Linked DNA regions of Piscinibacter gummiphilus. The protein of the gene in region 1 interacts with the protein of each later gene in a pairwise test. Links are inferred from orthologs where the notes say so. Each region holds a gene or a part of one and is shown in the gene's direction. Other genes may lie near its edges.

What was found.
Region 2: the proteins of A4W93_RS20625 (region 1) and lpdA interact in binary tests that used the Escherichia coli proteins (3 or more experiments, as listed by UniProt). The link is inferred for Piscinibacter gummiphilus from one-to-one orthologs.

What each region holds. Positions count from the first base shown.
Region 1 is NZ_CP015118.1:4,536,454-4,551,307, reverse strand. What follows is about bases 649-3,720. They hold A4W93_RS20625 (UvrD-helicase domain-containing protein), read left to right. Parts: upstream 649-1,040; coding sequence 1,041-3,401; downstream 3,402-3,720. Other genes in these bases: A4W93_RS20620 (PhoX family protein), read left to right, coding at 3,565-3,720; A4W93_RS20630 (DUF6502 family protein), read right to left, coding at 649-942. Also shown: A4W93_RS20635 (DUF4382 domain-containing protein), read right to left, coding at 1-109; more of A4W93_RS20630, read right to left, coding at 106-648; more of A4W93_RS20620, read left to right, coding at 3,721-5,871; A4W93_RS20615 (SDR family oxidoreductase), read right to left, coding at 5,974-6,732; A4W93_RS20610 (BPSS1780 family membrane protein), read right to left, coding at 6,737-7,549; A4W93_RS20605 (homoserine kinase), read right to left, coding at 7,574-8,536; A4W93_RS20600 (hypothetical protein), read right to left, coding at 8,536-8,838; polA (DNA polymerase I), read left to right, coding at 8,885-11,689; A4W93_RS20590 (ribbon-helix-helix domain-containing protein), read right to left, coding at 11,691-12,056; A4W93_RS20585 (DJ-1/PfpI family protein), read right to left, coding at 12,140-12,718; A4W93_RS20580 (alkaline phosphatase D family protein), read left to right, coding at 12,879-14,513; A4W93_RS30735 (Cache 3/Cache 2 fusion domain-containing protein), read left to right, coding at 14,671-14,854. UniProt on the Escherichia coli protein: A helicase with DNA-dependent ATPase activity. Unwinds DNA duplexes with 3'-5' polarity. Translocates on single-stranded DNA with 3'-5' polarity. Initiates unwinding more efficiently from a nicked substrate than double-stranded DNA.
Region 2 is NZ_CP015118.1:2,299,831-2,314,477, forward strand. The notes cover bases 5,296-8,160. They hold lpdA (dihydrolipoyl dehydrogenase), read left to right. Parts: upstream 5,296-5,780; coding sequence 5,781-7,541; downstream 7,542-8,160. Other genes in these bases: aceF (dihydrolipoyllysine-residue acetyltransferase), read left to right, coding at 5,296-5,755; msbA (lipid A export permease/ATP-binding protein MsbA), read right to left, coding at 7,604-8,160. Also shown: A4W93_RS10460 (PAS domain S-box protein), read right to left, coding at 1-1,181; aceE (pyruvate dehydrogenase (acetyl-transferring), homodimeric type), read left to right, coding at 1,362-4,067; more of aceF, read left to right, coding at 4,091-5,295; more of msbA, read right to left, coding at 8,161-9,364; A4W93_RS10485 (TolC family outer membrane protein), read right to left, coding at 9,463-11,295; A4W93_RS10490 (transglutaminase-like cysteine peptidase), read left to right, coding at 11,538-12,260; A4W93_RS10495 (EAL domain-containing protein), read left to right, coding at 12,313-14,226; A4W93_RS10500 (immunoglobulin-like domain-containing protein), read right to left, coding at 14,488-14,647. UniProt on the Escherichia coli protein: Lipoamide dehydrogenase is a component of the glycine cleavage system as well as of the alpha-ketoacid dehydrogenase complexes.

The sequences.
Region 1 (14,854 bases):
CGCCCGTGCCGCCGATGCCGCCTCCGCCTCCCGTGTTCCCTCCGCCACCGCAGGCGGTGAGCAGCAGGGAGGCGGCCAGCGCGGCCGGTGTGAAATCGCGGAGGCTCATGGGGCGTGGCTTTCGGTCGCGAGGCCGGCCGGCACGGCCTCCTCGACGGCATGGATGCCCAGGCCGATGCGCACGCGCGCATCGGTGGGGGAGGCGGTGTCGTGCGCGGCCAGCCAGCGGTCGAGGCGCAGCAGCAGGGCCTGCGATTCGGCGGCCGCCAGGGCGTGGAACGCAGGGGCGGCCTCGGCCGGGATGGCGTGGTACAGCACCTTGCGCTGGAAGCGGGGTTGTGCCGCGCCGTGGACGAGGTTGTGGTCGATGGTGCCGATCAGGTCGGCCACATCGGTGCCGAGGATGTGCAGCTTGTCGGTGACGCTCGCCTGCGGCACGTAGGCGCGGGCGACCAGCGCCACGCGCGCGTCGTCGAGGCGGCGCACCGCGCCCACCCGCATCAGTTCGTCGAGCACCGCCCGCGCCGGCATGTCGCCGCTGTGGCGGCGCACCAGCGTGGCGAAGCTGGCATCGCCCTCCACGGGCAACGCCCGGGGCTGGCCCTGGGGGTCGTTGTAGTCGCTGTCGCGCACCCAGCCGGTCAGCACCCGCGAGGCGCGGTTGTAGCGCTCGGCGCCGACGGCATCGGCCTCGGCGGGTTCGGCGAGCAGCCGCTGCACCTCCTTGCGGGTGAGGCCCGACAGGATCGACACCCGGGAGATCGACGGCTTCTTGCCGGGCAGGGCGAACTCGGTCATGGCCACGTCGACGTACGTCCGCTTGGCCACCGCCTGGAAGGCGCCGAAGGACATGCCGTGCCGCAGCATCAGCCGGCACAGCGGACGCAACAGGCGGGTCAGCGCCTGTTCGAGGGCGCGGGGCAGGGTGGGCGTTTCGGACACAATTGGGAAAATAATCCCAAAAACGGCGAGTGTCCAGCCAAAAAGGAACGGATCTGGCTCCCTCGTTCGGGCCAGCCGCGGCTCAATAGAATGCGGGAATGCATTCCCCTGTTTCCTCCGATCCGACGTCCCCGCTGCTGCACAACCTGAATCCGGAACAGCTCGCGGCCGTCACGCTCCCGGCGCGTCCCGCGCTGATCCTGGCCGGGGCGGGGTCGGGCAAGACCCGGGTGCTGACCACCCGCATCGCGTGGCTCATCCAGACCGGCCAGCTGTCGCCCGGCGGCGTGATGGCGGTGACCTTCACGAACAAGGCCGCGAAGGAAATGCTCACCCGCTTGGGCGCGATGCTGCCGATGCCCGTGCGGGGCATGTGGATCGGCACGTTCCACGGCCTGTGCAACCGCTTCCTGCGGGCGCACTGGAAACTCGCCGGGCTGCCGCAGGGCTTCCAGATCCTCGACTCGGCCGACCAGCTGTCGGCCGTGAAGCGGGTGATCAAGGCGATGAACCTCGACGAGGAACGGTACGTCCCCAAGCAGATCACCTGGGCCATCGCCGGCGCCAAGGAAGAGGGCCTGCGCCCGGGCGACATCGAGGTGCACGACGCGCAGAGCCGCGTGCTCGCCGAGGTGTACCAGGCCTATGAAGACCAGTGCCAGCGCGAGGGCGTGGTCGACTTCGCCGAGCTGATGCTGCGCACGTACGAGATCCTGCGCGACAACGCCGCGCTGCGCGACCACTACCAGCACCGCTTCCGCCACATCCTCGTCGACGAGTTCCAGGACACCAACAAGCTTCAGTACGCGTGGCTGAAGATGTTCGCCGGCCCCCACACCGCGGTGTTCGCGGTGGGTGACGACGACCAGAGCATCTACGCGTTCCGGGGCGCCCAGGTGGGCAACATGACCGACTTCGAACGCGAGTTCAAGGTGCAGCAGGTCATCAAGCTCGAGCGCAACTACCGCTCGTTCGGCAACATCCTCGACGCGGCCAACGAACTGATCGCCCACAACTCCAAGCGCCTCGGCAAGAACCTCAGCACCGAGGCCGGCCCCGGCGAACCGGTGCGGGTGTTCGAGGCCACGAGCGACTTCGCCGAGGCCCAGTGGTTCGTCGACGAGGCGAAACAGCTGCACCGGGACGGCGTGAACCGCAGCGACATCGCGCTGCTGTACCGCAGCAACGCGCAGAGCCGCGTGATGGAAAGCGCGCTGTTCAATGCCGGCGTGCCGTACAAGGTGTACGGCGGCCTGCGCTTCTTCGAACGCGCCGAGGTGAAGCACGCGCTGAGCTACCTGCGCCTGATCGAGAACCCGAACGACGACACCAGCTTCCTGCGCGTGGTGAACTTCCCCGCACGCGGCATCGGTGCGCGCAGCGTCGAGCAGCTGCAGGACGCCGCCCGCACCAGCGGCCGCAGCCTGAGCCAGAGCGTGGGCGCGGTGGCCGGCAAGAGCGGCTCGAACCTGCAGGGCTTCGTGGCCCTGATCGACGCGATGCGCGAGGGCACGCGCGGCCTCACGCTGCGCGAGATCATCGAGCACATGCTGCACCACTCGGGCCTCGTCACGTTCTACACGACGGACAAGGACGGCAAGGACCGCCTCGAGAACCTGGAGGAACTGGTCAACGCCGCGGAGGCCTTCGTCACGCAGGAAGGCTTCGGCAAGGACGCCGTGGCCCTGCCGGTGGACGAACACGCCGGCGCGTTGGCCGAGGGCCTCCCGGTGGCCGTGGCCGCCGTGGACCTCACGCCCGACGCCGAGACCGGCGAGATCATGTCGCCCCTCGCGGCCTTCCTCACGCACGCCTCGCTCGAGGCCGGCGACAACCAGGCACAGGCCGGGCAGGACGCCATCCAGCTGATGACCGTGCACGCGGCCAAGGGCCTCGAGTTCGACGCGGTGTTCATCACCGGCCTCGAGGAAGGGCTGTTCCCGAACGAGAAGAGCGTGGCCGACATCAACGGCATCGAGGAGGAGCGCCGGCTGATGTACGTGGCCATCACGCGCGCGCGCAAGCGGCTGTACCTGAGCTTCAGCCAGACGCGCATGCTGCACGGCCAGACCCGCTACAACGTCAAGAGCCGCTTCTTCGACGAGCTGCCCGAGAACACGCTGCGCTGGCTCACGCCGCGCAACCAGGGCTTCGGCTCGGGTTTCGCGCGCGAATACCAGTCGGCCTGGCAGAAGGGCTCCGGCCTGTCGGGCATCGTGGGCGCCGGCCAGCAGGCACCGCGGCCCAACACGCTCAACACCGCCAGCAGCGCCGGACCGAAGACCACCACGGCCCAGGGCCTGAAGTCCGGCCAGTCGGTGTTCCACAACAAGTTCGGCGAGGGCGTGATCCTCACCATCGAAGGGCAGGGCGAGGACGCCCGCGCCCAGGTGAACTTCGGCCGCCACGGGATGAAGTGGCTCCAGCTGAGCATCGCGAAGCTGACGCCGGTGGATTGACGAACGGGCCGGTTCGCGCGCCGGGAGGCGTGCGATGAGCCGGTGGACGGAGGGCGATCGGGCTACCGATGTGACAGGAATGTCTCGAGACTGTCACGGACTCTTCACGGTCGCTTTTTAACCTGCAGCGGTACGAAATCTTTCTTCACAAAAGAGCCCTGCAGTGAACAACGAAGTCCAAAACCTCTCCGTCGACCACGACGACATCGACCTCAACACCTCCGGCAACGACAGCTTCCTGACGGTGCTCGACGCCCGCCTGAGCCGCCGCTCGATGCTGCGCGGGGGTGTCGGCACCGCCGCCACGGCCGTGCTCGGCACCTGGGGCCTCACCGCCTGCGGCAGCGACGACGACGAGCCGGTGACCCCGGTGCCCGCCGCGCCGTCGGCCATCACCTCGCTGGCCTTCGCGGCCGTGGCGAAGAGCCGGGACGACAAGGTCACCGTGCCGGTCGGCTACACCGCCGCCCCGATCTACGCGCTGGGTGACCCGATCGTCGCGGGTGTCGCGGCGTACAAGAACGACGGCACCGACGTCGACATGGACAAGCGCGCCGGCGACCACCACGACGGCATGGAGTACTTCGGCCTGGCCGCCACCGGCAATGCGCCCGACGCCAACAACTCCGAACGCGGCCTGCTGGCGATGAACCACGAGGCCACGAGCAACGCCGACGTGCGTTCGTTCTACCTGCACGCCAACGGCGGCACGGTGAACCCGCGTCCGGCCAGCGAAGCCCTCAAGGAAATCGACATCCACGGCCTGTCGGTCGTCGAGGTCAAGAAGACGAACGGCCAGTGGGCCTACGTGCAGGCCGGCGCGCTGAACCGCCGCGTCACGCCCTTCACGGAACTTCAGCTGTCCGGTCCCGTCCGCGGCAACGCGCTGGTGAAGACGAAGTACTCGGTCGACGGCACCAAGATCCGCGGCACCATCAACAACTGCGGCACCGGCCGCACCCCCTGGGGCACGTTCCTGACCGGCGAAGAAAACTGGGCGGGCTACTTCACCCGCAGCCGCGCCGGCCACACCACCGACAACACGATCCGCGGCAACGACAAGAGCGTGGCCTCGCTGAACCGCTACGGCGTGAACCAGACGGCCTCGAGCCGCCACGGCTGGGAAACCGTGCCCGCCACCGGTGACGCCGCGACGGACGACCGCGCCGCCCGCTTCTTCATCGGAAAGACCGGCGCCAGCACCGACGGCACCGACGACTACCGCAACGAGCTGAACGGCTTCGGCTACATCGTCGAGATGGACGTGTTCGACAAGGCCGTGGCCGTCAAGAAGCGCACGGGCCTCGGTCGTTTCGCCCACGAGAGCGCCGCCTTCGGCAAGGTCGTGGCCAGCAAGCCGCTGGCCGTCTACATGGGCGACGACTCGCGTGGCGAGTACATCTACAAGTTCGTCTCGACGAAGACCTGGAACGCCGCCGACGCGAACCCCACCAACCGCATCACCACCGGTGACGCGTACCTGGACACGGGCAAGCTGTACGTCGCCAAGTTCGCTGCCGACGGCACGGGCACCTGGATCGAACTGAACATCGCGAACGCCGCCATCTCGGGCTACGCGACGTACGCTTTCGCCGACCAGGCCGACGTGCTCGTCAACGCTCGCCTCGCCGCGGACGCCGTCGGTGCGACCAAGATGGACCGTCCGGAGTGGTGCGCGGTGCACCCGACCACGGGCGAGATCTACTACACGCTGACGAACAACTCGAACCGTTCGATCACGGTGGGTGCCGCGCAGGAAGTCGATGCCGCCAACCCGCGCGCATACGATGACCTGAAGAACGGCGCGAACCAGGGCGGCAACGTCAACGGCCACATCATCCGCATGGCCGAGACGGGTGGCGAGGCGGCCGCGCTCACGTTCAAGTGGGACGTTTATCTGTTCGGCGCGCAGGCCACGCCGGAAACGGTGGCGGAGAAGCCGCAGCTGTCGACGATCAACATCTCGGCGTTGACCGATGACAACGACTTCTCGAGCCCGGACGGCCTCTGGTTCAGCCAGAACACCGGCCTGTGCTGGATCCAGACCGACGATGGCGCCTACACCGACGCGACGAACTGCATGATGCTGGTCGGCGTTCCGGGTGTGGTCGGCGACGGTGCGAAGACGACGCTCACCTACAAGGACAAGACCGGTGTCACCACGCTGCGCACGGTCGACACGTTCGTCGGCAAGCAGCCTACCGCCACGACGCTGAAGCGCTTCCTCGTGGGCCCGGTCGAGTGCGAACTCACCGGCTGCACGGAAACGCCGGACGGCAAGACGCTGTTCGCGAACATCCAGCACCCGGGCGAAGGCCTGTCGCCGGCCGACATCGGCGATCCGTCGAAGTACAAGAGCCACTGGCCGGGCAACGCCGGCTACCAGGCCACGGCGGGCAACGCCACGTCGCGTCCGCGTTCGGCCACGATCGCGATCACGAAGAACGACGGCGGCCGCATCGGCAGCTGATCGTCTCCTGACGTGACAACGGCCCGCAGGCGCAAGCCTGCGGGCCGTTTCACTTCGGGGTCGTCCCGGCGAAGGCCGGGACCCTGGGCACGGGCGCAGCGATCAACCGCGCCCGATGTACGGCATCTTCGTCGCCATGATCGTCATGAACTGCACGTTCGATTCGAGCGGCAGCGCGGCCATGTGCACGATGGCGTCGGCCACGTGCTGGACGTCCATGCGCGGCTCGACCACCGTCTGGCCGTTGGCCTGCAGGATGCCGCGGGTCATGCGTTCGGTCATCTCGGTGGCGGCGTTGCCGATGTCGATCTGGCCGCAGGCGATGTTCCAGGCGCGGCCGTCGAGCGAGGTGGCCTTCGTGAGGCCCGTGATCGCGTGTTTGGTCGACGTGTACGGTGCCGTGAACGGCCGCGGCGCATGCGCCGAGATCGAGCCGTTGTTGATGATGCGCCCGCCCTGCGGCGTCTGGCGCTTCATGATGCGGAAGGCTTCCTGCGTGCACAGGAAGGGGCCGGTGAGGTTCACGTCCACGACCTTCTTCCACGTCTCGAACGGCAGTTCGTCGAGGGGCACGGCGGGCGCTCCGGAGCCGGCGTTGTTGAAGAGCAGGTCGAGGCGGCCGAAGCGCGCGTCGATGGCTGCGAACAGCGCCTTGACCGAGTCGGGGTCGCCCACGTCGGTGGGCACCGCGAGCGCATGGACCCCCAGTTCACCCGCCTCGGCGACGACGGCCTGCAGCGGTTCGGCGCGGCGGCCGGCGAGGGCCACGGCGTAACCCGCGCGCAGCAGCGCAAGGCTGGTGGCGCGGCCGATGCCGGTGCCGGCGCCGGTGACGAGGGCGATCTTGCTCGGGGTGCTCATGGGGTCAGGACTCCGCAGGCGGGGTGATGGACGCTTCGAAACTGTCGACGAAGGTGAAGAACAGCGAGGTGCAGAACACGGTGGCGAGCACGACGCTCGTGACCAGCATGACGAGGCTCGCGATCTGCGGGGCGATCGCGAACAGCACCGACGTGAGCATCGAGAACCCCATCTGCACGAGGAAACCGGTGGCGGCGTACACGACGAAGGCCGCCTTGTTGCGCCACACGGCGACCGTGCTGAAGAACAGGGACTTGGCCGTGCCGTGGGCGCCCCAGTGCACGAGGGCCGACGCGTGCGCGAACAGCAGCATCAGGAACGCGATCAGGCCGAAGCGCAGCAGCACGCCGAACTGCAGCTGGGGCGAGACGAACAGCTCGGCCAGCTCCTTCTGCGCGGCGGGATTGTCCTGGCGGGACATCAGCCCCATCGCACGGACCAGGCTGCCACCGTCGGCCCAGTGGCCGAGGAGCACCACACCGACCGACAGCAGCAGGAACAGCACCCCGAGCTTGGCCAGCGCGAAGCTCTGGGCGCGGCTCACGCGGAACGGCGCGGCGAAGAGTGCGGGCGTGGGGATGCGGCCGTTCAGCGCGAGCTGGGTGCCGATCATGAAGACGAGCGCGAGCAGCGGCGGGCAGGCGAGGGCGACGAGCCCGATCCACGGCAGCTGGAACAGCAGCAGGCTGGCGAACGTGTAGGTGAACAACAGGGCCATGAACGCCAGCGGCCGCAGCGCGAACGCGCGGAACCCCTGGCGCACCCACATCGCCCCGCGGGAGGCGGGGACGTGCTGCAGCTTCATCTCGACGGGCATGGGAAGGGAACGATCAGGAAACGATCAGGTGGTCAGGCCGGGGTGCCAGGGATCGTCGATCCGCTGGCGGAGCACCCGTTCGAAGTGGGTGGGGTCGTGCGGCTTGAGCATGGACGCGTCGCGCGGCAGGTGGAAGTCCCAGAGGCGGGAGATCCAGAACCGCAGCGCGCCGGCCCGCAGCAGCGCGGGCATCAGACGCCGTTCGCTGCCCGAGAGTTCCCGTTCGCGGTGGTAGGCGGCAACGAATGCGGCGGCGCGCTCGGTTTCCATCCGTCCCGTGTCGAGGTCGATGCACCAGTCGTTCAGGCACACCGCGATGTCGAACAGGAAGGTGTCGATGCCGGCGAAGTAGAAGTCGAAGAAGCCGGTGAGCCGGTGGCCGTCGAACATGACGTTGTCACGGAACAGGTCGGCGTGCACCGGGCCGCGCGGCAGCGACGCGTAGGCGGGCGTGCCGGCCAGGTGCTGCTGGAACGCGAGTTCGGAGGAGATCAGCTCGGCCTGCTCGGGCGTCAGGTGCGGCAGCACGACGGGCACCGTCTCGGTCCACCAGTCCAGGCCGCGCAAGTTGGGCTGGTGGCGGGGGTAGTCGCCGCCGGCCAGGTGCATGCGGGCGAGCATCATGCCCACCTGTTCGCAGTGGATCACGTCGGGGGCGAGCTGGTGGCCGCCCACCAGGCGGTTGACCACGGACGCCGGCTTGCCGCACAGCGCGTGGAGGATCTCGCCGCTGGCGTCGGCCTGCGGTTCGGGCACCGGGATGCCCTTGACCGCGAGGTGTTTCATCAGGTGCAGGTAGAACGGCAGCTGCTCGGCGGTCAGGCGCTCGAACAGCGTGAGCACGTACCGGCCCTTCGCGGTGTCGGCGAAGTAGTTGGTGTTCTCGATGCCCGAGGCGATGCCCTTGAGCTCGGTCAGCGGACCGATGCCGAGGTGGTCGGCGAGCGAGGCGGCGGCGTCGAAGCCGACTTCGGTGAAGACGGCCATCAGAACGACAGCACGTGCCAGACGCGCTGGCCGACCGCTCCACCCGAACTGCCCCGCTTGGACATCACGATTTCGTACGGGCTCTTGAGGGGGCCCTTCGGGCGCACCGAGACCGCCTGGGCCTCGCCCCGCACCTTCAGCTCGTCGATGCGCGCGCCGTCGTCCTCGATGATGGTGTACTCCACCACCGGCTCGGGTTTCTGGGGCGGTTCGGCCGGGGCCGGCGCGGGCGCGTCGGCCGCGCGGGCGCCGCCGGCGGCCAGCACCGTCAGGGTGATCAGGAGGAGGGCGGGGCGCTTCATCCCTCCATTGTAGGCAGGCTCGCCCGGCATCCCCGACAATCGCCCGATGAACGCCGAAAACCAAGCCCCGACCCCCGCCGACGATCCCGGTTTGCTGCTGCTCGTGGACGGCTCCAGCTACCTGTACCGCGCGTACCACGCGCTGCCCGACCTCCGCGGCCCCGACGGCTTCCCCACCGGGGCGCTGCACGGCATGGTGGGCATGATGCGGCTGCTGCGCGAGCAGTACCCGGCGCGCCTGGGCGCCTGCATCTTCGATGCCAAGGGCGACACCTTCCGCAACACCTGGTACGACCAGTACAAGGCGAACCGCCCGCCCATGCCGGAAGACCTGGCCAAGCAGATCGAGCCCATCCACGAGGTGGTGCGGCTGCTCGGCTGGCCCGTGCTGTCGGTGCCGGGCATCGAGGCCGACGACGCCATCGGCACGCTGTCGTGCGTGGCGGCGAAGCAGAACCTGAACGTGCTGATCTCCACGGGCGACAAGGACATGGCCCAGCTCGTCAACGACCGGGTCAGCCTGATCAACACGATGAGCAACGAGTCGCTCGACATCGCCGGCGTGGCCGCGAAGTTCGGTGTGCCGCCCGAGCGCATCATCGACTACCTCACGCTGATCGGCGACGCGGTCGACAACGTGCCCGGCGTCGACAAGGTGGGCCCGAAGACCGCGGCCAAGTGGATCGCCGAACACGGCTCGCTCGAGGGCGTGATGGCCGCCGCGGCCACGATGAAGGGCGTGGCGGGCGAGAACCTGCGCCGCGCGCTCGACTGGCTGCCGCAGGGCCGCCGCCTGATCACCATCGTCAACGACTGCGACCTGAGCGGCCACGTGCCCGACTGGCCCGACTTCCAGTCCCTGGCCCTCGGCCCGGTGAACCAGGAAGGCCTGCTCGAGTTCTACAAGCGCTATGGCTTCAAGACCCTGCTCAAGAGCCTCGAGGCCTCGATGGCGCGCGGCAGCGTGGCCGTGAATGGCGGGGCAGGGCAGCCGGCCACCGGCGACCTGTTCGCCGACCCGCCGGTGCCCGAGGGTCCCGCGCTCGAGAAGCGCTACGAGACCGTGATCGACTTCGGCGTGCTCGACGGCTGGATCGAGCGCCTGCGCGCCGCCCCCATCTCGGCCGTGGACACCGAGACGGACTCGCTCGACCCGATGCGCGCGCGCATCGTGGGCGTGTCGTTCGCCACCGAACCGGGCGTGGCCGCCTACGTGCCGCTGCGCCACGACTACGCCGGCGCACCCGAACAGCTGCCGTTCGACGAGGTGATCGCGCGCCTGAAGCCGTGGCTGGAGGACGAGTCCAACGTCAAGGTGGGCCAGAACATCAAGTACGACGTGCAGGTGTTCGCGAACCACGGCATCACCGCGAAGGGCTTCCGGCACGACACCATGCTGCAGAGCTACGTGCTCGAGGCGCACAAGCCGCACAGCCTCGAGAGCCTCGCGTCGCGCCACCTCGGCCGCGCGGGCCTGAGCTACGAGGACGTGTGTGGCAAGGGCGCGAAGCAGATCCCGTTCTCGCAGGTGGACGTCGAACGCGCCACGCTGTACTCGGGCGAGGACAGCGAGATGACGCTGCAGGTGCACCAGACGCTGTGGCCGCGCCTGGAGGCCGAGCCGCAACTGCGCTACGTCTACGAGTCCATCGAGATGCCCGTGTCGGGCGTGCTGCAGCGCATCGAGCGCAACGGCGTGCTGATCGATCCCGCCGTGCTGGCCCAGCAGAGCCAGCAGCTCGGCGAACGCATGATGCAGCTGGAACAGGAGGCGCACGAACTCGCGGGCCAGCCGTTCAACATGGGCTCGCCGAAGCAGATCGGCGAGATCCTCTTCAACAAGCTGGGCCTGCCGGTCATCAAGAAGACCATGAGCGGCGCGCCCAGCACCGACGAGGAGGTGCTGGAGAAGCTCGCCGAGGACTACCCGCTGCCGGCCAAGCTGCTGGAGCACCGCAGCCTCGCCAAGCTCAAGGGCACGTACACCGACAAGCTGCCGCTGATGGTCAACCCCGACACCGGCCGCGTGCACACGAACTACGCGCAGGCCGTGGCGGTGACGGGGCGGCTCTCCAGCAACGACCCGAACCTGCAGAACATCCCGATCCGCACGGCCGAGGGCCGGCGCGTGCGCGAGGCGTTCATCGCCCCGGCGGGCCACTCGATCCTGAGCGCCGACTACTCGCAGATCGAACTGCGCATCATGGCGCACATCAGCGACGACACGAACCTGCTGCGTGCCTTCGCCGAGGGCATGGACGTCCACCGCGCCACCGCCGGCGAGATCTTCGGCGCAGCGCCCGCCGAGGTCACGAGCGAACAGCGCCGCTACGCGAAGGTCATCAACTTCGGCCTGATCTACGGCATGAGCGCCTTCGGCCTCGCGAGCAACCTCGGCATCGAGCGGGCCGCGGCCACCGCGTACATCGACCGCTACTTCGCGCGCTACCCCGGCGTGAAGCGCTACATGGACGAGACCCGTGCCGCCGCCAAGGAACGCGGCTACGTCGAGACCGTGTTCGGCCGCCGCCTGTGGCTGCCCGAGATCAACAGCCCGAACGGCCCGCGCCGCTCGGGAGCCGAACGCGCGGCCATCAACGCGCCGATGCAGGGCACGGCGGCCGACCTGATCAAGCTCGCGATGATCGCGGTGCAGGGCGAACTGGACCAGCAGGGCCGGGCCACCCGCATGGTGATGCAGGTGCACGACGAACTGGTGCTGGTGGTGCCCGACGCCGAACTCGACTGGGCGAAGGCGGAGGTGCCACGCCTGATGGCCGGCGTGGCGTCACTGAAGGTGCCGTTGCTGGCCGAGGTGGGAGTCGGCCCCAACTGGGACAAGGCGCACTGAGTCAGGCGGCCGCGGATTCGCGGACGTCCTGCCAGTCGGCCAGCACCTCGCGCGCATCCAGCGACCGGATGGGCACGTTCACGTCCGTGGGAATGCGCTGGTGCGCCTGCAGCGCCATGTACCGCAGCGCACTCACCCGCAGGAACGACGCGAAGTTGCCCACCGCTTCGCCGCGCGACGACGCCAGTTCGTCGTACAGGCGCTCCAGCAGCTGCGTGACGGTCATGCCGTCGCGCTCGCCGATCTCGCCCAGCACGTCCCAGTAGAGGTTCTCGAGGCGCAGGCTGGTGACCACGCCGTGCAGCCGCACGGAGCGGGTGCGCGACTCGTAGCTCTCGGGGCTCGCGCTGATGAAGATCTCGCACATGGAAGACTCCGGGTTCGGCCAAGACGACATCTTGGACCTTCCGGAGCCCGTGCCGCGATTGGGGGAATTCCCCTGTCGATCGATCAGTGCGTGATGGTGGTGCCGAGCACCGCGAGGAACTGGCCGATCCACGCGGGATGGGCCGGCCATGCCGGGGCGGTGACGAGCTTGCCGTCGGTCACGGCCTGGTCCACCGGGATGTCGGCGTAGGTCGCGCCGGCCAGTTCCACCTCGGCCGCGCAGGCCGGGTAGGCCGAGACCTTCTTGCCGCGGATGGTGCCCGCGGCGGCCAGCAGCTGGGCGCCATGGCACACGGCGGCGATGGGCTTGTCAGCGCGCGAGAAGTGCTGGACGATGGCCAGCACGGCCTTGTTCATGCGCAGGTACTCGGGCGCGCGGCCGCCCGGGATCACCAGCGCGTCGTAGTCCTCGGCCTTCACGTCGGCGAAGGTGGCGTTCAGCACGAAGCGGTGGCCCGGCTTCTCGGAGTAGGTCTGCGCGCCCTCGAAATCGTGGATCGCCGTGTGGACGAAATCGCCGGCCTTCTTGTCGGGACACACCGCGTGCACCGTGTGTCCCACGGCCAGCAGCGCCTGGAACGGCACCATGGTCTCGTAGTCCTCGGCGTAGTCACCGGCCAGCATCAGGATCTTCTTGCCCATCGAATCTCTCCTGTCTCGTGCCCCCGCACCATGCGGCGGCAGGGCCCCATTCTGGAAACGGCACGGACGGCATGGGTAACAGCCGGCTGTTGTTCATCCGGACGTCATGGGGGCCTCGGAGCATGGGGCCTCCCATCCACCCCTCACGCCGGAGCCCGCCATGTCCTTCCGCGAAGACGACAACGCCTCGCCCACCCGCCGCACCGTCCTGCAGGCCGCCACCGGCCTGCTGCTGCCGTCCTGGGCCGCGGCCCAGCAGGCGCCCGCCGTGATCGCGTCCGACGCGGAACGCCCGGTGGCCGCGCAGGGCCTGCAGCTCGGCGACCCGCTCGGCGGCTCGGTCATGGTGTGGTCGCGCGCCGACCGGCCCGCCCGCATGCTGGTCGACGTCGCGTTCGACGAGCGGTTCACGAACGCCCGCCGCATCACGGGCCCGCACGCCCTCGAGGGCGCCGACTTCATCGCCCGGCAGGACCTCGCCAACCTGCCAGAAGGCCGCGAGGTGTTCGTGCGCGTGACCTTCCAGGGCCTCGACAGCGCCCGCTCGCTCAGCGCGCCGGTCACCGGCCGCTTCACCGTGGCCCCGCTGCAGGGCGACGACACGAACGGCCGCCACCGCCCGCGCGCCCGCGACGTGCGTTTCGTGTGGGGCGGCGACACGGCCGGCCAGGGCTGGGGCATCAACCCCGGCTTCGGCGGCATGAAGATCTACGAGGCGATGCGCCAGCGCCGCCCCGACTTCTTCCTGCACAGCGGCGACACCATCTACGCCGACGGCCCCATCGCCGCGTCGGTCACGGCCGAGAACGGCCGGCTGTGGACCAACCTCGTGACCCCCGAGGTCTCGAAGGTGGCCGAGACCCTCGACGAGTACCGCGGCCGCTACCGCTACAACCTGCTCGACGAGAACATGCGCCGCTTCAACGCCGAGGTGCCGCAGATCTGGCAGTGGGACGACCACGAGGTGACGAACAACTGGTCGGACTCGAAGGACCTGTCGGCCGACGCCCGCTACACCGTCAAGAGCGTGCCGCTGCTCACCGCCCGCGGCACCCGCGCCTTCCTCGACTACGCGCCGATGCGCCCGTTCGACGCGCGCGAATCGCAGCGCGTGTACCGCAAGGTGTCCCACGGCCCGCTGCTCGACGTGTTCGTGCTCGACATGCGCTCGTACCGCGGCCCCAACTCCGCCAACCTGCAGCAGCAGCCGGGCGACGACACCGCGTTCCTGGGCCGCGAGCAGCTCGACTGGCTCAAGCGCGAGCTGGCCCGCTCGAACGCCACGTGGAAGGTGATCGCGGCCGACATGCCCGTGGGCCTGCACGTGCCCGACGGCAAGGACGCGGCGGGCAACGCGAAGTGGGAGGCCATCGCCAACGGCGACAACGGCCCGGCCCGCGGCCGCGAACTCGAGATCGCCGAGCTGCTGACCTTCATCCAGCGCCGCCGGGTGCGCAACACCGTGTGGCTGACGGCCGACGTGCACTACTGCGCGGCCCACTACTACGACCCGAACCGCGCCGCGTACAGCGACTTCGAGCCGTTCTGGGAGTTCGTCGCCGGCCCGCTGAACGCGGGCACCTTCGGTCCGAACGCGCTCGACGGCACCTTCGGGCCGCAGCTCGCCTTCGTGAAGGCGCCGGCGGCCGGCCAGGCCAACCTGTCGCCCTACGCCGGCATGCAGTTCTTCGGCGAGGTCAACATCGACGGGCGCAGCGGCGAACTGGTGGTGGACCTGCGCGACCTCGAGGGCACGTCGATCTACCGGAAGGCGCTGTCGCCGCGCGGGAGTTGACCGAAGTGGCCGCGCGGTCCGTGAACGATTGCGCGGCCCATCGGAAATCTGGGGTTTACCCTTTGATTTTCCTCAAGGATCCGGTCGCCCAGCCGATGTTGCGGGACGAGTCGTCCAGCCCGGGACGGCCCCCTCTCCCGCGATTGGAACCTGTTCCATGTTCAACCTCACCTCCCGCAGCATCGGGGCCAAACTTTCCGCGAGCGCCATCGGTGCCACCGCTCTCGTGCTCGTTGCTGCGATCGGTTTCGTCAGCCTGACCCTCTGGCGCCAGGGCGCCGATGCCGGTGAACGGCGCATCGAGGGCGCGGTCGAAACCGCGTCGATGCTGCTGACCACGT
Region 2 (14,647 bases), 2.2 Mb from region 1 along the record:
AGGCGGTTGTTCTCGTCGTAGCGGTCGGGCGGCCAGTGGGGGAAGGGCGGCAGGTGGCCGATCAGGTCCTGCTCGTTGAAGCCCGTCATCGCGCAGAAGGCGGGGTTCACGTAGGTGATGCGGCCTTCCATGTCCATGGCCCGCATGCCGGTCAGCATCGAGTTTTCCATCGCGCGGCGGAAGTTCGTCTCGCTGACCAGGGTGTTCTGCATCTGCAGCCGGCGGCGCATGTGCCGCCAAGTGCCCAGCAGCATCCAGACGGTGAGGGTGCTCAGTGCCGCCACCATCCAGAAGAGGGTGTTGCTGATGAGGCCGATGGAGGTGCGGTAGCCCTGCACCCGCAGCTTCAGGCCGTTGCCGGCCGGGGCGAGCGGCACGTCGTGGACGATGGACGCGGGCCGGGCGATCTGGCCGGGCATCAGCATCACGGTGCTCGAGAGCACCTTGTCCTGCGAGTCGATCACCGTGACCACGTGGCGGTTCGAGACGTCGGCCGGGATGAAGTAGCGCACCAGCGCCTCGACCGAGTACTCGGCGATCAGCGTGCCGGCGAAGCGGTTGTTGTCGATCAGCGGCACCTGCAGCTGGAACACCCAGTGGCCGAAGCCGTTCAGGTACGGGATCGAGTACGTGGGGTAGCGCAGCTGCTGCGTGGCCTCGAAGGTGCGCTCGGGCACGCCCTCGCGGTGGGGCATGGGCAGCGAGCGGTCGAGTTCCTCGGGGCTGCTCTCGACCTGCATGTGCATGTTGGCGCTGGAGTAGCTCGCCTGGCGCCGCAGGTCGGCATCGACCCACATCAGGTGGGTGATCTCGGGGCGCTCGCGTGCGAAGCCGGCCGCCGGCTGCACGAACCCGTCGGGCTTGATGGCGCGCGTGGCGATGTCGCGCGCCATCCGGATCAACTGCTCCTGGCTTTCGATCAGGCGCAGGCGCACCTGTTGTTGGGCGATCTCGGTATCCCGTTTGACGGATTCCTGCTCTCTCTCCAATTCCTCATTGCGGAGGTACCAGAACGCCGAGATGATCGCGGCAAGGAACAGCAGCACGGAGACGAGCGGCCCGAGGGTGGCGTAACGATCCTGGCGGGACGGCGACTGGCGGCGCCACCAGGTGCCGAACAGGCGCTTGGCGAGGTCACTGCCGGGAGTGGGTGGAGCGGGCGGTACTTTCACGGGCTGCATCCGTCGATTATCGAGGCTGCGGGGTGGTCGAACGGTTCGCCACTCCGCATTGCGATACGGAGGGAACCCTTGGTTCCACTGGTGAATTTCACGATAAGAAACGGTTTTGCACAATTTGGGAATTCTTTCGCCTTGTGCGACACTCCGCGCCACCTTGAACCGTGATTAGAGGAGATCGTGATGTCGGCCCTGCCTGAATCCTTCCTTGGCGCCTCGGCGAACGACGCCGACTCGCAGGAAACCCGTGAGTGGCTGGATGCGTTGTCGGCCCTGATCGAGACCGAAGGGGGCGACCGTGCGCACTTCCTGCTCGAACAGCTCATCGACCACGCCCGCCAGGTCGGCATCGACATGCCGTTCTCCGCGACCACGGCGTACGTGAACACCATCCCCGCCGACCAGGAAGAGCGTTGCCCCGGCAACCTCGAGATGGAAGAGCGCCTGCGCGCCTACATGCGCTGGAACGCGATGGCCATGGTGGTGCGCGCGAACCGCCTGCACCCGGCCGACGGCGGCGACCTCGGCGGGCACATCTCGTCGTTCGCCTCGCTGGCCACGATGTTCGGCGCCGGCTTCAACCACTTCTGGCACGGCGCCACCGAAGACCACGGCGGCGACCTGCTCTACATCCAGGGCCACAGCTCCCCCGGCATCTACGCCCGCGCCTTCATGGAAGGCCGCATCACGGAAGAGCAGCTCAACAACTTCCGCCAGGAAGTCGACGGCAAGGGCATCTCGAGCTACCCGCACCCGAAGCTGATGCCCGAGTTCTGGCAGTTCCCGACGGTGTCGATGGGCCTCGGCCCCCTGATGGCCATCTACCAGGCCCGCTTCCTGAAGTACCTGCACGCCCGCGGCATCGCCGACACCTCCAAGCGCAAGGTCTGGGTGTTCTGCGGCGACGGCGAGATGGACGAACCCGAATCGCTCGGCGCCATCGGCCTGGCCGCGCGCGAGAAGCTCGACAACCTGATCTTCGTCGTCAACTGCAACCTGCAGCGCCTCGACGGCCCGGTGCGCGGCAACGGCAAGATCATCCAGGAACTCGAAGGCGAGTTCCGCGGTTCCGGCTGGAACGTCATCAAGCTGCTGTGGGGCAGCTACTGGGACCCGCTGCTCGCCCGCGACAAGGACGAGCTGCTGCGCAAGGTCATGATGGACACGCTCGACGGCGACTACCAGGCCTTCAAGGCCAACGACGGCGCCTTCGTCCGCAAGAACTTCTTCGGCCGCCACCCCAAGCTGCTCGAGATGGTCGCGAAGATGAGCGACGACGACATCTGGCGCCTGAACCGCGGCGGCCATGACCCGCAGAAGGTGTACGCCGCGTACCACCGCGCCGTGAACCACAAGGGCCAGCCCACCGTCCTGCTGATCAAGACCGTCAAGGGCTTCGGCATGGGCAAGATCGGCGAAGGCAAGAACACGGCCCACCAGACCAAGAAGATGGTCGACGAGGACGTGAAGATCTTCCGCGACCGCTTCAACATCCCCATCCCCGACGACAAGATCGCCGAGGTGCCGTTCTACAAGCCGGCCGACGACACGCCCGAGATGCGCTACCTGCACGAGCGCCGCAAGGCCCTCGGCGGCTACCTGCCGCAGCGCCGCCCGAAGGCCGACGAGTCGTTCACCATCCCCGCGCTGGACACGTTCAAGGCCACGCTCGAGCCCACCGCCGAAGGCCGCGAGATCTCGACGACCCAGGCCTACGTGCGCTTCCTGACGCAGCTGCTGCGCGACAAGGACCTCGGCCCCCGCACGGTGCCCATCCTGGTCGACGAAGCCCGCACGTTCGGCATGGAAGGCCTCTTCCGCCAGATCGGCATCTACAACCCGCAGGGCCAGCTCTACACCCCGGTCGACAAGGACCAGGTGATGTACTACCGCGAGGACAAGGCCGGCCAGATCCTGCAGGAAGGCATCAACGAGGCCGGCGGCATGAGCAGCTGGATCGCCGCGGCCACGTCGTACGCGACGAACAACCGCGTGATGATCCCGTTCTACGTCTACTACTCGATGTTCGGGTTCCAGCGCATCGGCGACCTGGCCTGGGCCGCGGGCGACATGCAGGCGCGCGGCTTCCTGCTGGGCGGCACGTCGGGCCGCACCACGCTGAACGGCGAAGGCCTGCAGCACGAGGACGGCCACAGCCACATCCTCGCCGGCACGATCCCGAACTGCATCAGCTACGACCCGACCTTCGCGCACGAAGTGGGCGTGATCCTGCACCATGGCCTGAAGCGCATGGTGGAGAAGCAGGAGAACGTGTTCTTCTACCTGACGCTGCTCAACGAGAACTACGCGATGCCGGGCCTGACCGCCGGCACCGAAGAGCAGATCATCAAGGGCATGTACCTGCTGCAGGCCGGCGCGAAGAAGACGCCGCGCGTGAACCTGCTCGGCAGCGGCACCATCCTGCGCGAATCCATCGCCGCCAAGGAGATGCTCGAGAAGGAATGGGGCGTGGCCGCCAACGTGTGGAGCTGCCCGAGTTTCAACGAACTGGCCCGCGACGGCCAGGACTGCGAACGCTGGAACCTGCTGCACCCCACCGACACGCCGCGCGTGCCGTTCGTCGCGCAGCAGCTCGAGCCGCATGCCGGCCCGGTGATCGCGTCCACCGACTACATGAAGTCGTACGCCGACCAGATCCGCGCGTTCCTGCCGAAGGGCCGCACGTTCAAGGTCCTCGGCACCGACGGCTTCGGCCGCAGCGACTTCCGCAGCAAGCTGCGTGAGCACTTCGAGGTCAACCGCCACTACATCGTGGTCGCGGCGCTCAAGGCCCTGTCCGAGGAGGGCACGGTGCCCGCCGCGAAGGTGGCCGAGGCGATCAAGAAGTACGACATCAAGGCCGACAAGATCAATCCGCTGTACGCCTGAACAAGAAGACCCGGAGAAACGACATGGCATTGGTCGAAGTCAAGGTTCCCGACATTGGGGACTTCAAGGAAGTCGAAGTCATCGAGCTGCTGGTCAAGGCGGGGGACACCATCAAGGTGGACCAGTCGCTGGTGACCGTGGAGAGCGACAAGGCGTCGATGGAGATCCCGTCGAGCACCGCCGGCGTGATCAAGGAACTGCGCGTGAAGATCGGCGACAAGGTCGCCGAGGGCTCGATCGTGCTGGTGCTGGAAGCGGCAGGTGGTGCCGCCGCCCCGGCTCCGGCACCCGCCGCAGCCGCTCCGGCGCCCGCACCCGCTCAAGCCGCCGCACCCGCACCGGCCCCCGCCGCCGCCGGTGGCAGCCGCACCATCGAGCTGGTGGTGCCGGACATCGGTGACAGCAAGGACGTCTCGGTGATCGAGGTGTTCATCAAGGTGGGCGACACGCTGAAGGCCGAGCAGAGCGTGATCACCGTCGAGAGCGACAAGGCCTCGATGGAGATCCCGTCGTCGCACGCCGGGGTGGTCAAGGAACTCAAGATCAAGCTCGGCGACAAGGTCAGCCAGGGCTCGGTGCTGGCCACGCTGGAAGTGGCCGGTGGTGCCCCCGCTGCGGCTGCCGCGGCGCCGGCGCCTGCCGCCGCCTCGGTGCCGGCCGCCGCACCGGAAACCCCGTCGACCCCGGTGGTCGAACGTGTCGTGCCCACGGCCGCGCTGCCCGCCGCCGAACCGCCGCCGGCCACCGGCCGCCTGCCGCACGCGTCGCCCAGCATCCGCAAGCTCGCCCGTGAACTGGGCGTTCCGCTGGCGGAAGTGCGTGGCTCGGGCCTGAAGGGCCGCATCACCCACGCCGACGTGCAGAACTTCGTCAAGGGCGTGATGGACGGCAGCGTGCGCACGCAGGCCCAGGGGAAGGCGCCCGCCGCCGCGGCCGCCGCCGGCGGTGGCGCGTTCCCGGGGCTGCTGCCCTGGCCGCAGGTCGACTTCACGAAGTTCGGCCCGGTCGAGCGCAAGGACCTGTCGCGCATCAAGAAGATCTCGGGCGCGAACCTGCACCGCAACTGGGTCGTGATCCCGCACGTGACGAACCACGACGATGCGGACATCACCGAACTCGAAGCCTTCCGCGTCCAGCTGAACAAGGAGAACGAGAAGTCGGGCGTGAAGGTCACGATGCTCGCGTTCCTGATCAAGGCCATGGTCGCCGCGCTGAAGAAGTTCCCCGACTTCAACGCCTCGCTCGACGGCGAGCAGATCGTGCTGAAGCAGTACTACCACATCGGCTTCGCGGCGGACACGCCGAACGGCCTCGTGGTGCCGGTGCTCAAGGACGCCGACAAGAAGGGCGTGATCCAGATCTCCCAGGAGATGAACGCCCTGGCCGCGAAGGCCCGCGACGGCAAGCTGACCCCGGCCGACATGAGCGGCGGCTGCATCTCGATCTCGTCGCTCGGCGGCATCGGTGGCCGCTACTTCACGCCGATCATCAACGCCCCGGAAGTGGCAATCCTCGGCGTGTGCCGCTCGACGACCGAGCCGGTGTGGGACGGCAAGGCCTTCCAGCCGCGCCTGATGCTGCCGCTCAGCCTGAGCTGGGACCACCGCGTGATCGACGGCGCTTCGGCGGCCCGCTTCAACGCGTACCTCGCGCAGATCCTCGGCGACTTCCGCCGCGTGCTGCTCTAAGCCCCACCTTCACGGAAAGAGAACCATGTCGCTCATCGACATCAAGGTGCCGGACATCGGCGACTCCAAGGACGTGGCCGTCATCGAGCTGCTGGTCAAGCCCGGTGACACCATCAAGGCCGAGCAATCGCTGATCACTGTCGAGAGCGACAAGGCCTCGATGGAGATCCCCGCGACACACGCGGGCGTGGTCAAGGAGCTGAAGGTCAAGCTCGGCGACAAGGTCAGCGAAGGGTCGCTGATCCTGACGCTCGAAGCCAGCGGTGCGGCCGCCCCGGCGCCTGCGCCTGCGCCGGCTCCCGCGCCGGCCGCAGCCGCCCCTGCACCGGCCCCCGCGGCAGCGCCCGTCGCGGCCTCGTCGTTCGGCGGCACCGCCGATGTCGAGTGCGACGTGCTGGTGCTGGGCGCCGGCCCCGGCGGCTACTCCGCCGCGTTCCGCGCCGCCGACCTCGGGCAGAAGGTGGTGCTCGTCGAGCGCTACAAGACGCTCGGCGGCGTGTGCCTGAACGTGGGCTGCATCCCGTCCAAGGCGCTGCTGCACGTGGCCGCCGTGATGGACGAGGCCAAGCACTTCGACGCGCTGGGCGTGGCGTTCGAGGCCCCGAAGGTGGACCTCGACAAGCTGCGCACGCACAAGGAGAAGGTGGTGGGCAAGCTCACCAACGGCCTGAACGCGATGGCGAAGATGCGCAAGGTCACGGTGATCCAGGGCGACGGCGAGTTCGCCGACCCGTACCACCTCGCGGTGACCACGGCCGACGGCAAGAAGGTCGTCAAGTTCAAGAACGCCATCATCGCGGCGGGCTCCGAGGCCGTGAAGCTGCCGTTCCTGCCGAAGGACGACCCGCGCGTGGTGACGTCCACCGGCGCGCTGCAGCTGCGCCAGCTGCCCAAGCGCATGCTGGTGATCGGCGGCGGCATCATCGGCCTCGAGATGGGCACGGTGTACAGCAGCCTCGGCGCGCGCCTCGACGTGGTCGAGATGATGGACCAGCTGATGCTGGGTGCCGACCGCGACATGGTCAAGGTGTGGCAGAAGATGAACGCGCCGCGCTTCGACAACATCATGCTGAAGACGAAGACCGTCGGGGCCGAGGCCACGAAGGACGGCATCAAGGTCACGTTCGAAGGCGAGGGCGCTCCGAAGGAGCCTCAGCTGTACGACCTCGTGCTGCAGGCCGTGGGCCGCGTGCCCAACGGCAAGCGCATCGGTGCCGAGAAGGCCGGCGTGGCCGTGGGCGACCGCGGCTTCATCACGGTCGACAAGCAGATGCGCACCAACGTGCCGCACATCTTCGCCATCGGCGACATCGTGGGCCAGCCCATGCTCGCCCACAAGGCGGTGCACGAAGGCCACGTGGCGGCGGAAGTCGCGGCCGGCCACAAGGCCGAGTTCGACGCCCGCGTGATCCCGAGCGTCGCCTACACCGACCCCGAGGTGGCGTGGGTGGGCGTGACGGAGGACGAGGCGAAGGCCAAGGGCCTGAAGATCAAGAAGGGCGTGCTGCCCTGGAACGCGTCGGGCCGCGCCATCGCGAACACGCGCGACGAGGGCTTCACGAAGCTGATCTTCGACGAGGAAACGCACCGCATCATCGGCGGCGGCATCGTCGGCACGCATGCCGGGGACCTGATCTCGGAAGTGGCGCTGGCCATCGAGATGGGCGCCGACGCGGTGGACATCGGCAAGACGATCCACCCGCACCCGACGCTCGGCGAGAGCGTGGGCCTCGCCGCGGAAGCGGCCGAGGGCGAGTGCACGGACCTGCCGCCGGTCAAGCGCTGATCTGATCGTGTGATCGGACCAAAGGCCCGCGCCGTGAGGTGCGGGCCTTTTTGTTTCCGCTTTCAGCGGGTGCCGAACTGGATGCCGTGCAGCTTGGCGAAGAGCCCGTTCTTCTGGAGCAACTCGGCCTGCGTGCCTTGTTCGACGACCCGGCCCGCCTCCAGCACCACCACCTTGTCGGCGTTGGCGATGGTGGACAGCCGGTGCGCGATGACGATGCTGGTGCGGTCGCGCATCAGGTTGTCCATCGCCTGCTGGATCAGGCGTTCCGACTCCGAATCGAGGGCCGACGTGGCCTCGTCGAGGATGATGATGGGCGCGTCCTTGTAGATCGCGCGGGCGATCGCGAGGCGCTGGCGCTGGCCGCCCGACAGCTTCGTGCCGTTGTGGCCCACCAGGGTGTCCAGCCCCTCCGGCAGGCCGTCGACCAGCTCGAGGAGGTTGCTCGCCTGCAGCGCGGCGCGCACGCGCGCCGGATCGGGGGTCTCGCTGCTCAGGCAGACGTTGTCCCGGACCGTGCCGTTGAGCAGCACCACGTCCTGGCTCACGAGCGCGATCTGCGAGCGCAGCGAGGCGAGGCTCCAGTCCTTGAGCGGCACGCCGTCGAGCGAGATCGTGCCGGTGGACGGTTCGATGAAACGGGGCAGCAGGTTGATGAGCGTGGTCTTGCCCGCGCCGGACGGCCCCACGAGGGCCACGGTGCTGCCTTGGGGCACGTCGAGGTCGATGTCGGTGAGGGCGGCCGGTGCATCCGCTGCGCCGTAGCGGACGCCGACGCCGCGGAAGGTCAGGTGGCCGGCGGTGCGGTCCACCGCATGGGTGCCACCCGACTCGGCCTGGCTTGTGTGGATCAGATCCTGCCCGCGTTCCAGTGCGGCCAGGCCGCGCGTGACGGCGCTCGACACGTCGGTGAGCCGGCGGATGGGCGTGGCGATGCCGATGGCCGTGGTGATGAAGGCGACGAAGGTGCCCATGCTGCCGCCGGTCTGGCTGTTCTGCCACAGCGCCACCGCGATGATGATGGCGAGCGCCATGGCGGTGAACAGCTGGATCAGCGGCGTCACCGTGGCCGACGCCGCGGTCGACTTGAGCATCAGGCGGAAGAGCGAACGGCTTTCGGTCTCGAACCGCTCGGCCTGCGGCCGCTGGACGCCGTGCAGCCGCACCACGCGCCACGCAAGCACGTTTTCCTCGACCACGTAGCCCAGCCGGTCCACCGCGGTCTGCGAGGACAGCGTGATGCGCCGCATGCGCCGGCTGAAGTAGCGCATGGTGATGGCGAGCACCGGTGCCAGTGCGAGGATGACGGCGGTGAGCTGCCAGTTCAGCAGCAGCAGCGTGATGAGCAGCGCGACGACTGTGAACGAATCCTTCAGGAGGGTCTGGAGGGCGCTCACCAACTGGGCGATCCCGTTGATCGCCTCGTAGACCACGGTGTTCGTGAGGCTGCTGCCCGTGCGCTCGCCGAACAGCGCACCGTCGGACTGGAGCACGCGCTCGAACAGGCGACGCCGCAGGGCCAGGGCACCGCGGTTGGCGGTCCAGGCGAGCGAGTAGTCGACGATGAACCCGGCGATGCCCCGCACCAGGAAGATGACGATCAGCAGGATGGGAATGGCCCAGTACGGGGGCGGCATCAGGTCGGGCAGCCAGGGGATCGGCGGCTTCTTGAGGCCGCCGTCGACCAGCGGCACCATCAGCCAGGCGAGGGCGCTCTCGCAGGCCGCGGAGATCGCGGCGCCGAGGCCGCCCAGGGCCACGGCCCACAGGGTGCCTCGGAAATAGGGTTTCAGCGCGGCAAGGCGCTGAGACAAGGTGGACATCGGCGTTCGCGTGTGGACTTCGTGCAGAGAACGCGAATCTAACCGGTCTTGGGGCCGATGCGGCGCGGATCGTGGTGGCGATGCCGCGCCGCCGGGGGTCAGCGGCCCGATTCCCGCAGGATCAGCCACTTCCCATCGATCAGGCGCCACGTCAGCACCTTGTCGGTGATGTCGGTGAGCTGGTTCGAGCGGAACGTCTGGCGGAAGCGGGTCTCGACCGTGGTGGCGTCGATGGCCGTGGCCACGGGGTTGGCGATCAGCACCGCGATCTCGCCCGGACGGGCCAGCACCGCGCGCCGCTGGGCGCGCCAGCGGTCGATCGAGCTGCCTTCCGGCATGAACGTGGGCGCATAGAACGCGAGGTAGGCGTTGATGTCGCGGGCCTGCCAGGCGGCGGCCCACTCGGTCACGCGCTGCAGCGGCACCGCGGTGGCGGCGGTGGCCGTGGTGCCGGTGGGCGCGGACGCCGCCGGCAGCACGGGCGAGGGCGGAGTGGCTGCGGCGGCGCGCTGGCGCAGCGCGGTCGAGTCCATCGTCATCGTGGCCACGGCCTCGGCCGGGCAGCGGCCCGGGGCGTCGTTGCCGGCGTTCCAGCCTTCGGCGTCGTCCGGGGCCGGCGGGGCGGCGTCGCGGCCCACGCCCAGGCGGCCGATCAGCTGGTTCGTGGCGGCGTGCGTGCGCAGGTAGGCGATGCTCAGGTCGTACTCGGCGTTCACGTACGAGCGCTGGGCGGTGTAGACCTCGTTCTCCGAGTTCAGCAGGTCGAGCAGGCTGCGCTGCCCGATGTTGAACTGCTGGTGGTACGCGTCGCGCGCCTTGGTGATGGCGAGCGTGTTGCGGTCGAGGTAGACGAGCTGGTCGACGAGCTTGCGCGTGTCGTTGTAGGCGATGGCCACGGTCTGGCGCACGTCGCGGCAAGCCTTGTCGCGCAGGTCGGTGGCCTGGCTCACGAGGTTGGTCTGCTGGCGCACGCGGGCGCGGTCGGCGCCGCCGTTGAAGAGGTTCCAGTTCAGCACGACCTCGGCGGTGGAGTCGTTGCGCTGGTTCGCCACGCCGTCGAAGTTCTTGCCGGCGCCGGAGCGCAGGCGGGCCTCGACGCGGGGCTGGAACGCGCTCTCGCGCACCGACACCAGCTGCTCGGCCGAGCGCAGGTTCTCGATGCTGGCGCTGATGGCCGGGCTGCGGCGGATGGCCTCGTTGGCGGCATCGTTCGCGTTGCCGGGCAGGCCGTTCTTGAACGTCTCGGCGGGCAGCGGCAGTGCGGCCGGCGGCACCTCGCCCACGAGGCGCTGGTAGCGCGACGACACGTCGTACAGGTTCGAGATCTCGGTGTTCAGGTTGGACTCGGCGAGCGCCACGCGGGCGGCGGCCTGTTCCAGGTCCACGCCGCGGCCGACACCGGCCTTGAAGCGCGACTGGATCTGGTTGTAGGCGGTCTGGTGCTGGACGAAGTTCTCTTCGGCCAGCTGCACGAGCTTGCGGAAGCGCAGCACGTCGTAGTACGCGCGGGCGGCCTCGAGGGCGGTCTGCTCGGTGATGTCCACCACCTCGAAGTAGCGGGCGAGGCGTTCGTGGCCCAGGCGGCCCACGTCGTTTTTCGTGGCGAGGCCGTCCCACAGCAGCTGCGACAGCGTCAGCGAGGCGCCGGCCCGGTTGATCGACTGGGTCTCGGGGTTGCGGTTGTCGATGCGGTCGCGGTCGCGGCCACCGCTCGCGCTCAGGTCGAGGCGGGGGTAGTAGCCGGCGCGGGCGATGTCGACGGCGTCGGCGGAGGCGCGGTAGGCGTTGAAGCGGGCAGTGACCTCGGGGTTGGCATTGATCGCCTTCTGGACGGCGGCCTTCAGGGCAGCCTGGTCGTCGGCCTGCGCGAGCGCGGTGCCGGCGAATGCCAGGGTGAGGGCGGAAAGCAGGGCCGTTTTTCTTTGGTACATCTCGATCCTAGAGTCAATGGCGTTGTCCCCGGTGCACGAATGCAAGCCTCGCTGTAGGGACGAGGTCGAGTTTAGTGATCGGCCGTCCGGCCATGTTCCCCGCGGATGAAGGTCTGCCCGGCAGGAATTCACGCTCGGGCGCTTTGGTTGGCGCGCACTTTCTATCACAGGGCCCTCATGATGCTCAAGCGAGGGGCCGCTTTGGACGACAACCCCGAGGGGGACTGCCCCCAGGAACACCCGTGCACCTTCCCCGAACCCACTTTGCGAAAGACGGAGCGCGCCACCTGGCGCGGAACGTCGCGGCGTGGTGCCGCCGTCTGGTCGTGGTGGTGCTGGCCGCGGGGCTGTTCGCGCCGTCCGTGGCGTTGCGGGCCTGGGACGTGGAACGCATGGCGGCGGCCGCGCGCAAGGCCGGGCCGAACGCGGTGGCCGGCGTGACGGCGCTGCAGCAGACCCTGGCCGCCGCCGCGGCGCTGGACGAGCCGGGCCGGCTGCAGGCCGTGAACCAGTTCTTCAACCGGCGCATCGTGTTCCGGGATGATGCGGCCGTGTGGGGACAGGTGGACTACTGGGCGAGCCCCATCGAGACCCTGAACCAGGGCCAGGGCGACTGCGAGGACTTCGCCATCGCCAAGTACTTTTCCCTGCTGGCCCTCGGCGTGCCGGTGAACCGCCTGCGGCTCGTGTACGTCCGCGCCCAGATCGGCGGGGCCCAGGGCGTGGTCCAGGCCCACATGGTGCTGGCCTACCATCCGAGTCCGGAGGCCGAGCCGCTGATCCTCGACAACCTGATCGGCGAGATCCGCCCGGCCTCGCGCCGTCCGGACCTGGCGCCGGTTTTCAGTTTCAATGGCGATGGGTTGTGGCAGGGTGTGGGCACCCAGACGGCGGGCGACCCCGTGGCCCGGCTGTCGCGCTGGCGGGAAGTGCTTGCGAAGGCGCGGGCGGAAGGTTTTCAATGAACGACGTACGAACGAGCGGGACGAACGGACCGATGATCGACAGGGAGCGCGCATGTCGCTGATACGCCAAATCTGGTTGCTGATGTTCGGCACCGTGCTGCTCGCCTTCCTGGGCAGCGTCACGGTGGCGGTGGAGTCGGGCCGCAACTACCTCGAGACGCAGCTGCAGCTCAAGAACTCGGACAACGCGACCTCGCTGGCCCTCGCCCTGTCGCAGCAGAAGGGTGACCAGGAGCTGATGGACCTGATGATGTCCGCCCAGTTCGACACCGGCTTCTACCGGCGCGTGCGCCTGGTCGGTGCCGACGGCAAGGTGAAGTTCGTGCGCGAGGCCACCGTGGGCCCGGCCAAGGCCCCGGCGTGGTTCGCCGACGTGGTGCCCATCGAGTCGCGCCCCGGGCTCGCCCAGGTGTCGGACGGCTGGCGTGCCCTCGGCCAGGTCGAGGTGGAGAGCCAGTCGGCCTTCGCGGTCGACGAGCTGTGGCGCAGCAGCGTGCGCTCGGCGCTCGCGCTCGCCGTGGTGGGACTGATCGCCGGCGCCCTCGGCACGCTGGTCGTGCGCCGCATCCGCAAACCCATCGACAGCACCGTGGGCCAGGCCCAGGCGCTGGTCAAGGGCGAGTTCGTCACGGTGGAGGCCCCCAACGTGCCCGAGCTGCAGCGGCTCACGCTCGCGATGAACACGATGGTCGAACGCCTGCGCGTGGCCTTCCAGACCCAGGCCGCCCAGCTCGACGCGCTGCACCGGCAGGCCAACTGCGACACGCTCACCGGCCTGTCGAACCGCGCCCACTTCCTGGGCCAGCTGGGCGCCGCGCTGCAGCGCGAGGATGGCACGGCCGATGGCGGCCTCGTGCTGCTGCGCGTGCTGGACCTCGCCGGCATCAACCGCACGCTGGGCCACGCCGCGGCCGACCGCATGATCACCACCATCGCCCAGGCGCTGCGGCCGTACACCGAGCGCGTCGAGGGCTGTTTCCTCGGCCGCCTCAACGGGTCCGACTTCGCGCTGTGCCTGCCCGTGCCCAACGTGGCCCGCGAGACCGCGCAGGCCCTGGCCGACGCGCTGCGCCTCGTGCTGCCGTCGATCGGCGCGGGGGCGTCGGTGGCGGTGGGCGCGGTGGAGCTGCGCCGCGACATGACCCTCGCCGAGGTGATGGGCGCGGCCGACGGCGCGCTGGCCCGAGCCGAAAGCGTGGGTGCGTTCGCGGTGGAACTCGCGAGCGAAGCCTCGCCCGCCATCGCGCTGCTGGGCGAGGGCGCCTGGCGCCAGCGCATCCGGGAGGCGCTGGTGCACGACCGGGTGCGGCTCGTCTCGTTCCCGGTGGTCGACAGCCGCATGCAGACCATCCACCTCGAATGCCCGCTGCGCATGCAGCTCGAGGCCGGCGGCACCTTCGAGGCCGCGGCCCGCTGGCTGCCGCTGGCGGTGCGCAGCCGCCTGACGGTGGACGTGGACGAACGCGCACTGGCGCTCGCGCTGATGGACGCGACCCGCGACGGCCAGTCGCGGTGCGTGAACCTGTCGCCGTCGTCGCTGACCGACAGCAGCTTCGCCCCGCGCCTGCGGGCGCTGCTGTGGGCCGCGCCGCGTGCCGCCCGCCTGATCTGGCTCGAGGTGGCCGAAACCGCCGCGGTCGATCACTTCCACCTGCTGCAGGAGCTCAGCCGCCAGCTGCGCCCGATCGGCGTGCGCATCGGCCTCGAACACGCTGGCGCCCGCCTGGGGCAGATCCCGCGCCTCTTCGAGGCCGGGCTCGACTACGTGAAGCTCGATGCGTCCATCGTGCGCGACATCGGCACCGACGAGAACCGCGCGACGTTCGTGCGGGGCACGGTGACGCTGCTGCACGGGTTGTCGTTGCAGGTGTTCGCGGAAGGGGTCAGCGACGAGCTGGACCTGCAGCGGTTGTGGGAATGCGGTGTCGATGGGGCGACCGGCCCCCACATCAGCGCAAAGCTCTGATCCCCTGACCGCACGGTCATCCCGGCGAACGCCGGGATCCACCGTGGCCGCTGCGCACATGCAGGCAGTGGGCCCCGGCGTCCGCCGGGGTGACCGCGAGCAGGGGGCGAGCTCGCGAAGCGAGCAATGCCCCGAAGCGACCGCGCGCTCGCGGAGAGGCGAGCGCAGCGACGCCGACCCATCAAGCCACCCGCGAGCCCGGGTCCCCCGGGCGACCCGGGGCGCCCCTCGGGGGCAGGAGGCGCCAGCCGACTGGGGGGCTCAATTCCCGTCCACGATGAGCTTGGACTTGTTCAGCAGGTCCTGGATGATCTGCTGGTCCGTGTTCAACGCCCCACCCACCGTCAGGTCCACGCCGCTCAGCTTGATGGCCTGGTCCACGGCGCCGGCGTTGTAGCCGCCCGAGAACCCGCCCGTCGTG